One region of the Clostridium sp. CM027 genome, then DNA from elsewhere that is predicted to be linked to it. Evidence: a T-box and tRNA genes for the amino acid it is inferred to sense, from the RefSeq annotation. Region 1 holds a T-box; the other regions hold tRNA genes.
The links. A T-box is a leader RNA that pairs with one kind of tRNA and senses whether it is charged. The one in region 1 lies ahead of thrS (threonine--tRNA ligase), so its partner is inferred to be a tRNA-Thr.
Positions count from the first base shown of each region.

Region 2: it encodes a tRNA-Thr, which carries the amino acid that the T-box ahead of thrS (threonine--tRNA ligase) is inferred to sense. The anticodon was not compared.
Region 3: it encodes a tRNA-Thr, which carries the amino acid that the T-box ahead of thrS (threonine--tRNA ligase) is inferred to sense. The anticodon was not compared.

Region 1 covers NZ_CP077725.1:1,264,519-1,267,796, forward strand. Annotated here, with positions in the region: gene thrS (threonine--tRNA ligase) at 1-1,399, opposite strand, end outside; T-box leader at 1,439-1,665, opposite strand; gene KTC92_RS06040 (PTS transporter subunit IIBC) at 2,022-3,278, shown strand, end outside.
Region 2 covers NZ_CP077725.1:2,350,089-2,353,366, forward strand. Annotated here, with positions in the region: gene KTC92_RS11095 (ATP-dependent RecD-like DNA helicase) at 1-34, opposite strand, end outside; gene metK (methionine adenosyltransferase) at 241-1,416, opposite strand; SAM riboswitch class I at 1,502-1,604, opposite strand; tRNA gene KTC92_RS11105 (tRNA-Tyr) at 1,707-1,791, opposite strand; tRNA gene KTC92_RS11110 (tRNA-Thr) at 1,797-1,871, opposite strand; tRNA gene KTC92_RS11115 (tRNA-Val) at 1,904-1,979, opposite strand; tRNA gene KTC92_RS11120 (tRNA-Tyr) at 2,022-2,106, opposite strand; tRNA gene KTC92_RS11125 (tRNA-Thr) at 2,112-2,186, opposite strand; gene yyaC (spore protease YyaC) at 2,544-3,098, shown strand; gene KTC92_RS11135 (rod shape-determining protein) at 3,224-3,278, opposite strand, start outside.
Region 3 covers NZ_CP077725.1:2,734,593-2,737,870, forward strand. Annotated here, with positions in the region: gene KTC92_RS12895 (NAD(P)/FAD-dependent oxidoreductase) at 1-968, opposite strand, end outside; tRNA gene KTC92_RS12900 (tRNA-Glu) at 1,306-1,380, shown strand; tRNA gene KTC92_RS12905 (tRNA-Val) at 1,394-1,469, shown strand; tRNA gene KTC92_RS12910 (tRNA-Asp) at 1,475-1,551, shown strand; tRNA gene KTC92_RS12915 (tRNA-Glu) at 1,637-1,711, shown strand; tRNA gene KTC92_RS12920 (tRNA-Val) at 1,725-1,800, shown strand; tRNA gene KTC92_RS12925 (tRNA-Asp) at 1,806-1,882, shown strand; tRNA gene KTC92_RS12930 (tRNA-Thr) at 1,888-1,962, shown strand; gene KTC92_RS12935 (ABC transporter permease) at 2,262-3,089, shown strand; gene KTC92_RS12940 (ABC transporter permease) at 3,091-3,278, shown strand, end outside.

The DNA.
Region 1 (3,278 bases):
TACCAAAAATTACTCTGTGTATAACAATTGGTCTGTGCTTTTCTCCATCACTGCCAATATATTGAAGGTCAAATCTTTGTGGTAGCTGTAAATCTAGTTGTATAGTTCCACATTGCCATTCCCGTCCTATGCTATCTTGCAAGTGAAAGTCAATTTTAGGTCCGTAGAATGCCCCGTCTCCTTCATTTATCTTAAAATCCATGTTCATTTCCGTGAGAGCGCCCTGAAGTGAGCTTTCTGCTAATTGCCACTCTTCATCACTTCCCATAGAATTTTCTGGTCTTGTTGAAAGTTCTACTCTATATTTAAACCCTAACCTTCCATAAACCTCATTTATAAGTTTAACTACGCCCTTTATTTCTTCTTTTATCTGCTCTGGTAACATGAATATGTGAGCATCATCCTGTGTAAATGCTCTAACTCTCATAAGTCCGTGCAAAGCTCCAGATAGTTCATGTCTGTGCACTTTACCTAGTTCTCCCGCTCTTATTGGTAGATCCCTGTAAGAGTGAGTTTCTGATTTATATACAAGCATTCCTCCCGGGCAGTTCATTGGTTTTATAGCGAATTCTTCTTCATCTATATTGACTGTATACATGTTCTCTTTATAGTGAGACCAATGCCCAGATGTTTCCCAAAGTTCTTTGTTTAACACCATAGGAGTTTCTATCTCAACATAACCTGCCTTCTTATGAATTTCTCTCCAGTACTCAATTAATTTGTTTTTTAAAACTACACCATTAGGGAGAAAGAATGGAAATCCTGGTCCCTCATCCATTAAAGCAAATAATTTTAGCTCTTTCCCAAGTTTTCTATGATCCCTTTTCTTCGCTTCTTCAAGCATATTCAAATATTCATCAAGTTCACTTTTCCTTGCAAATGCCGTTCCATATATTCTTTGAAGCATTTTATTTTTTTCACTACCCCTCCAGTAAGCGCCTGCAACTGATAATAATTTGAAAGCTTTTACCTTTGAAGTTGATAGTACATGAGGCCCTGCACAGAGTTCTATAAAATCTCCTTGCTTAAAGAAAACTAGTTCTTCATACTCTGGCAAATCATTAATGAGTTCTATTTTATAAATCTCGCCCTTATCCTTCATAAGTTTTAAAGCTTCTTCTCGAGAAATAACTGATCTCTCGAGTCTTAAGTCTTCCTTAACTATTTTTCTCATTTCTTCTTCAATTTTTTGGAGTATATCCATAGTAAAGGGTTCTTCCACATCAAAGTCATAATAAAACCCATTATCTATTGCAGGACCTATAGCCAATTTAGCATTTGGATACAATCTCTTTACTGCCTGAGCGAGTATATGGGATGTGGTGTGTCTAAGCGCCCTTTTTCCTTCTTCTTCATTAGAATTTATTACACTTCCATCTTTTATTACAACCTTTAACATAAATATTCCTCCTTCAAAAAATAATAAACCCGTCCCAAAATAAGGGACGAGTTTTATCGCGATTCCACCCAAATTACAGAAGGCTTAGTTTAAACTCACCTCTGTCACTCAATACCACTAACGCCGGTTTGCGGAATTACCTACTTAAGTTCAGTAATCAACTCAGAGGTGGTTTTCAATATTGCTTATTCAAGAAACTTTTCAGCCGGTGAGTTTCTCTCTCTTTGAACAGTATACTATTTACTTTTCCTCTTCACAGTTTTTAATTTAAAACTATTGTATTCCAACCTATTCCAATTGTCAATATGTGTTCTAATTATTATAATATGTCTATTCCACATATAAGTGATTATTTATATATTATATCCTAAAATTTCAACAACATTCTTGCAAATGACTTGATTGAAAAATATTTATTGGATGAAACATGGTGTACAGTTCAAACATGGGTACAATTTTATTTAGAAATTTATTTTAATATTTCATTGACAATATTTTCACTATGAAATATACTTTAATAAAGAACGCAAACGTTTGCACATGTTTAATATAAAAATACAATTGCGTATTGAAATTTTTATAAATACATATTCATTAAATCAATATTGGAGGTAATTGGACTATGGTTAAGAACAAATCAAAAATAATTTCATTCGATTTTTGGCAAAAATTTGGTAAGGCATTATTAGTGGTGGTCGCAGTTATGCCAGCAGGTGGACTAATGATTTCATTAGGATCAGTTATAGGAATAGCAGCACCTAATTCTTCATTTGTGCAAACGTTATCGCAAGTTGTGGGAGGTATAGGATGGGGGCTAATAGTTAATTTAGGGCTATTATTTGCTGTAGCTATCGGTGGTTCTTGGGCTAAAGAGCGTGCTGGTGGAGCATTTGCAGCACTCATTGCATATATTTTAATAAATAAAATTACTGGTAATGTATTTAATATTACCAATGAGATGCTCACGGATGCTCATGCAACAGTAACTTCCTTAACAGGTCAGCACCTTTTGGTTAAAGATTACTTTATTTCTGTTCTTGGATCCCCAGCATTGAATATGGGAGTATTTGTTGGTATTATATCAGGTTTTCTTGGAGCAGTTTTATTTAATAAGTATTATAACTATAATAAATTACCAAATGCACTTGCATTCTTTAATGGTAAACGATTTGTACCATTCGTTGTTATCGCAGGCTCCAGCGTTGTTGCACTTTTATTTGTAATAGTTTGGCCATTTGCTCAATCAGTTATAAATGGATTTGGCAAATGGATTGCAACATCACAAAATACTGCACCATTTATTTCACCCTTTATATATGGTACGCTTGAGCGTCTATTACTACCTTTTGGACTTCATCATATGATTACAATACCAATAAATTATACAGATCTTGGTGGAGCATATAAAGTATTAACTGGAGCTAATGCAGGCAGTCTTATACTTGGACAAGATCCGCTTTGGCTTGCATGGGCTACTGACTTAGGTAACTTAAAAGCCGCTGGAGATATGAGTGCATATAATAACTTACTTGCAACAATTCATCCAGCACGTTTTAAAGTTGGCCAAATGATTGGCGGAGCTGGCTCCTTAATGGGTGTTGCACTTGCTATGTATAAAAGTGTACCAAATGAAAAACGATCAAAATATAAATCAGTATTTTTTTCAGCAGCCATTGCAGTTTTCTTAACAGGTGTTACTGAACCATTAGAATTCATGTTTATGTTTGTTTCACCAATATTATATGGTACTTATGCAGTTATGCAAGGCTTTGCATTTATGTGTGCGGACATATTTAATCTGCGAGTTCACAGTTTTGGTGTTATAGAGCTTGTAGCACGTATACCGATGATTGTAAAAGCAGGGATTATAGGTGATCTT
Region 2 (3,278 bases), 1.1 Mb from region 1:
CTACATCTTCGATTATCCCTTGTATTTCCGGCATAAAATCTCTCCTATTTATAAATTCATATAATAACATTAATAATAATATTATTAGCAATAATATTATTATTAATGTTATTATATCATATGTATTTTACATCTCTTATGTTCAGTATACCCCTATCTTAGGTTTTATCAAAATACTACTTAATAATCACATGCACTAAAAAGGGATAACAATTAATAATTGTTATCCCTTTTTTTATATTATACGTACTTTTTTATTTCATCAACCTTGTTTAGTTTTTCCCATGAAAGATCTAAATCAATTCTTCCAAAATGTCCATAGGCAGCTACTTGTTTATAAACAGGTCTTCTTAGTTCTAATTCTCTTATAATTACAGCTGGCCTTAAATCAAATACTTTTTCAACTATTTGAACTATTTTATCATCGTCAATTTTTCCTGTTCCGAAAGTTTCGACCTCTATAGATACCGGTTTAGCTACACCTATAGCATAAGCTAACTGAATTTCCAATTTATCTGAAACTCCTGCAGCAACTAAATTTTTAGCAACCCATCTTGCAGCATATGCAGCGGATCTATCAACTTTTGTTGCATCCTTTCCTGAGAATGCTCCACCTCCATGTCTTCCATATCCACCATAAGTATCTACTATTATTTTTCTTCCTGTTAAACCAGAGTCTCCTTGCGGTCCTCCAATTACAAATCTGCCTGTAGGATTTATATAATATTTAGTATTTTCATCTAATAATCCACTTGGAACTACAGGTTTTATTACATGCTCTTTTAAATCATTTTCAATTTGATCATGAGTTGCTTCTTCTGCATGTTGAGTTGAAATAACAATAGTATCTATTCTTACTGGCTTATTATCTTCATACTCTACAGTAACTTGAGTCTTTCCGTCCGGTCTTAAGTAATCTAATGTGCCATTTTTTCTTACTTCGCTTAACTTTCTTGCTAATCTGTGAGCCATAGCAATTGGTAGTGGCATGTATTCTGGTGTCTCATTAGTTGCAAATCCAAACATCATGCCTTGATCACCAGCACCTATTGCGTCAACCTTATCAATCTCGCCTGCTTTAGATTCTAATGCCTCATCTACTCCCATAGCTATATCTGTTGATTGTTCATTAATAGACGTAAGTACAGCGCATGTGCTAGCATCAAACCCGTATTTTGCTCTAGTATATCCTATGCCTTCAATGGTATTCCTAACAACCTTAGGAACATCTACATAACAACTAGTTGTTATCTCTCCCATTACTAAAACCATTCCTGTAGTAACCGCTGTTTCACAAGCAACCCTAGCATAAGGATCTTGCTCTAAAATAGCATCAAGTACAGCATCTGAAATTTGGTCACAAATTTTGTCTGGATGTCCTTCTGTAACGGATTCTGATGTAAATAATCTTTTCATTATAATTCTCCCTTCTATTCTCTAAAATTTCCCTATAAAAAAATAAAACCTCTTCCAAATATAAGAAGAGGTGATTTAATCATCTCCCTTATCTTGCAGATTATAACTGCAGGAATTGGCACCATGGTGCATTGCACCGGTTGCCGGGTTTCATAGGGCCTTTTTCCCTCCACCTCTCTTGATAAGAGTTATCAATTATTAACTTTTAATTATAATACCATATGCATTCTATGGTGTCAACAGAATCTAAACCCTGTAAAAAATAAAAAAAGACATCTATAGATGTCTTTTGGTGGAGGAGGACGGATTCGAACCATCGAAACATTACGTAACAGATTTACAGTCTGCCCCCTTTGGCCACTCGGGAACTCCTCCATATGTGGAGCTGGCAATAGGAATTGAACCTACAACCTGCTGATTACAAGTCAGCTGCTCTACCGTTGAGCCATGCCAGCATGCATTTTATTCTATTTTAAAAAGATTATTATGGTGGGAACAACAGGGTTCGAACCTGTGACCCTCTGCTTGTAAGGCAGATGCTCTCCCAGCTGAGCTATGCTCCCATAATTTATTGTAAACCATAATTTATTGTAAACCATTATAAATGGTGGAGGAGGACGGATTCGAACCATCGAAACATTACGTAACAGATTTACAGTCTGCCCCCTTTGGCCACTCGGGAACTCCTCCACTTATGGAGCTGGCAATAGGAATTGAACCTACAACCTGCTGATTACAAGTCAGCTGCTCTACCGTTGAGCCATGCCAGCATATTATGTTTTATCATTTTGCCGTTTTACCGTTTTACCGTGTCGACAAGAATTATTATACAACTTTAATTAATTAATTTCAAGTCTATTATCCTTTAATAAACGACTTCTTCTCTCCATAACTATACTATTCGCATATTTGCTTAATATTAAGCATTGATACAACTTACTATTTGCACAAATAATTTATTATATTTTTTATTTGGTTTTCCTTCATATAGTTAATATACTTATATATCATTTTTTAATTAATCATTTTTTTATTCTTTATTATAATAATACACGGGATTTATTCATATAAATTATTCATAGGAAACTAATAATTTTTCCCCAGCGCAATACAAGGAGGTATATTTCTTGAGTAAAGCTAAAACCCATTATAAAGATCCTTTAGCATACTATACACTTTCTAATTTTCTAAAAGACTATATTGACAAAAATACTTTAGTTGTTTGCATAGGTACCGATAGATGTATAGGCGATTGTCTAGGTCCTTTAGTTGGTACACTTTTAAAAAATAGTTCCTTTCCATTACCTGTATATGGCACTATAGATAATCCAATTCATGCCTTAAACATAGATAGTAAATTATCTAAAATAAATGCATTGCACCCAAATTGTACTATAATAGGTGTAGATGCTTGTTTAGGAGACATTTCAAATATTGGAGAACTCCAAGCTAGAAATTATCCAATTCATCCTGGCAAAGGTGTAGGGAAAACCCTTCCTAAGGTAGGCACTCTTTCATTAATAGGTATAGTAGATTCAAGTGATGATAGTGAATTATTTACAAATAGAAACATAAGATTGAGCTTGGTAATGGATATTGCTAATGTTTTAAGCAGATCCCTCTTGCATTCATACTATTTGCACTCCCTTACCAATGAAGAAAATAATTTGAGCCCTGTTTAACATGCTTTAATTAGTTTTAAATAATTATCCACAATTTAAACTTACAAATCTTATATAATATAAAAATAAGCAATGCAATTAAACTAATAATTGTATTGCTTATTTTTATAGCTTGCTTATACTTTTTATTCTGTTAAGCATAATTCTCTTCCATTGAATGAATTATCTAACTTATCCATA
Region 3 (3,278 bases), 1.5 Mb from region 1:
GCCAAATCGCAACAAGGCTTATGAATGTCATCTATATTTGCTTCTTTTAAAATTATTGGAATGATCTTCTTGTTGATTATTCCGATGAATGAATCATGAACGCAGCGACTTGGGAATACTGACCAATGATTATTTAAAAATGCTTTTAGATCTTCGTAGCTAATATTTGGTAGCATATCAATACTTAAAGAAACCTTGCTATTTTTAGATAAACCATAAGATGCAGTTCTACTAAGCTGAAGAATAGGAGGACCAGAAATGCCGTAATCTGTGAAAAGTATTTCTCCGAATTCCTTTTGAACATATTTATCGTTTATAAATATTTCCGCAAAGCCATCAAACTTTACTCCAGATAGAGCCTTTAGTTTATTATAGTTTAATTTAAGCTGTACAAGGGCTGGTACAGGAGAGATTATACTATGACCTAATTGCCTAGCCAATGAATAGCCGGAACCGTCAGAACCCGTTTTAGGAGCTGATTTACCACCGGTCGCAATAATCAACCTTTCACATTCATATGTAGAATTATCTGTGCTATAAACTTTAAAACCCTTATTTGTTTTAATAATCTCCTTAGCTTTGGTATTTGTATATAGTGGAATTTTTTTTTCGTCTATAGCAAAGCGTAGTATATCAAGTACTGATGAGGCTTGCAATGACATAGGAAACATTTTACCACCATCTTTTGTAACTAAAGGTATTCCTAAACACTCGAAAAAATTTATAGTATCCTTTATGGTAAAAGAATCTAGCGTATAACCTGCGAAATTTGGATTTTCACTGTGATATCTATCATTATTTATATGTACATTACTGATATTACACCTACCGTTACCGGTAGTTAGTATTTTTTTACCTACTCTGTCGGTTCCTTCAATTATTGCTACATCTATACCAAAATCTTTTGCTATTAAAGCAGAGGTTAAACCAGAGGCACCTCCGCCAATTATTATAAGAGAATGTTTCAAGAAAATCTCTCCTTTCGAGAAAAAATATTTTTAGATTATAAAGTGGTTACATATAATCTTACCCTAAAATCAGTAGGATGAAAATGAATTTTTATTTTGTTTTATAAGTAACCATAGAATTTGTTTGTGATTGTTTAGTAAAAGTAGTTATTTTCAAAAAAACATAAAAAAAATTCTATAAGGGGAACCGTTGATTTAACTGGATTTGAGTGTTTTGCGAAAAAAAATAATAAAAAAAATAAGAAAATATGTTGACACTTTAAGAAAAATTAGGTATTATAGTTTATGTCGGGTTGCAAGACGTAAGCCCATAATAAATAAAGTGACAAATTAGTATGGCTCCTTGGTCAAGCGGTTAAGACACCACCCTTTCACGGTGGTAACAGGGGTTCAATTCCCCTAGGAGTCACCATTAAAACATATATGGGAGCATAGCTCAGCTGGGAGAGCATCTGCCTTACAAGCAGAGGGTCACAGGTTCGAACCCTGTTGTTCCCACCATATATGGCTCAATAGCTCAGTTGGTTAGAGTGCCGCCCTGTCACGGCGGAGGTCGAGGGTCCGAGTCCCTTTTGAGTCGCCATTTTTACTAAACTGTTATAGTTTAATAAAAGAACATCTAATTTATAAGTTTGATTCTTATCAAAAGAATCATTGAAAAATAATAAGGCTCCTTGGTCAAGCGGTTAAGACACCACCCTTTCACGGTGGTAACAGGGGTTCAATTCCCCTAGGAGTCACCATTAAAACATATATGGGAGCATAGCTCAGCTGGGAGAGCATCTGCCTTACAAGCAGAGGGTCACAGGTTCGAACCCTGTTGTTCCCACCATATATGGCTCAATAGCTCAGTTGGTTAGAGTGCCGCCCTGTCACGGCGGAGGTCGAGGGTTCGAATCCCTTTTGAGTCGCCATTTTTGCTGGCATGGCTCAACGGTAGAGCAGCTGACTTGTAATCAGCAGGTTGTAGGTTCAATTCCTATTGCCAGCTCCAAAAAAGTCCTAAACATTTGTTTAGGACTTTTTTTACGTCCGGCATATTTGATGGAAAATTAAGATTCAAAATGTATTTAGAGTGATTTGATTTTTTGTCTTGAAAAAATAAAAATATTGACAACATTCGATCGTTATAGTAGCATAAACACATATAATAAGCAATTAAAATAAATTAATGTTCGTATTTTTTGGACGAATATCAATATTTTGCCACATTATTGGTTTTGTGAAATAAATATAAATTATATATACCGAACAAAAATATCATTAAGATAAAATTTTAGGAGAGTTAAACCTATGAAGAAAAAATGGACTTACGTATTATTTGTACCGTGTTTAATATTACTAGCTTATTTTCTTATAGTACCTTTAGTTAGTACTATAATTCCTACTTTTAGTATTAATGGAAGCTTTAGTTTAGATCATTATTTAAATTTCTTTGGAGATAAGTATACGCTGCAGATATTTTATAGAACATTAAGAATTGCTTTAATATCATCTGCAATATGCGTGGTTATTGGAGTTCCAACAGCATATTTTGTGTCTAGAACCTCAAAGAAGATTAGAGGGTTATTCATGGCATTAACCATATTCCCTATTCTTACAAATTCAATTGTTCGTTCTTTTGCTTGGATGAGTATTTTAGGTAAAAATGGAGTTATAAATAAAGTGTTACTTAGCTTAGGCGTTATTAATGAATCTTTAACTATGATGTATACTGAAGGCGCAATCATAGTTGGTACAGTTTATTTATTTTCACCGCTAATGATTATTTCTTTAGTAGGAGTTTTAGAAAATATAGATAATGACTTATTAGAAGCAGCGGAAAGTTTAGGAGCTAATAAAGTGAAGGCCTTCTTTAAGGTTATATTCCCACTGAGTTTACCGGGATTAATAGTTGGAACAGTCCTTGTATTTACAGGAGCACTTACTGCTTATACTACACCACAGTTATTAGGTGGTAATAAAAATACAGTGTTAGCCACATTAATTTATCAAGAAGCGATGACCTTAAGTGACTGGCAAGCGGCGTCTGTTGTTGCAACAATAATGATAGTTACAACATTATTGGTTATAAAAGGAATAAACTTATTAGCGTCTAGATTAGATAAGAGGGGATTATAACATGAAAGGCAAAAAAAGCAAATTACTTACTATATTCGTAGCATTAGTATATATATTTTTACTAGCACCATTAGTAATTATAGCGTTAACAAGTATAGGAACAGAAAGTTATATTGCATTCCCACCAAAGGGGTTTAGCATTAAGTGGTATGCAAATGTATTTCAATCAGATATGTTTATGAATACAAT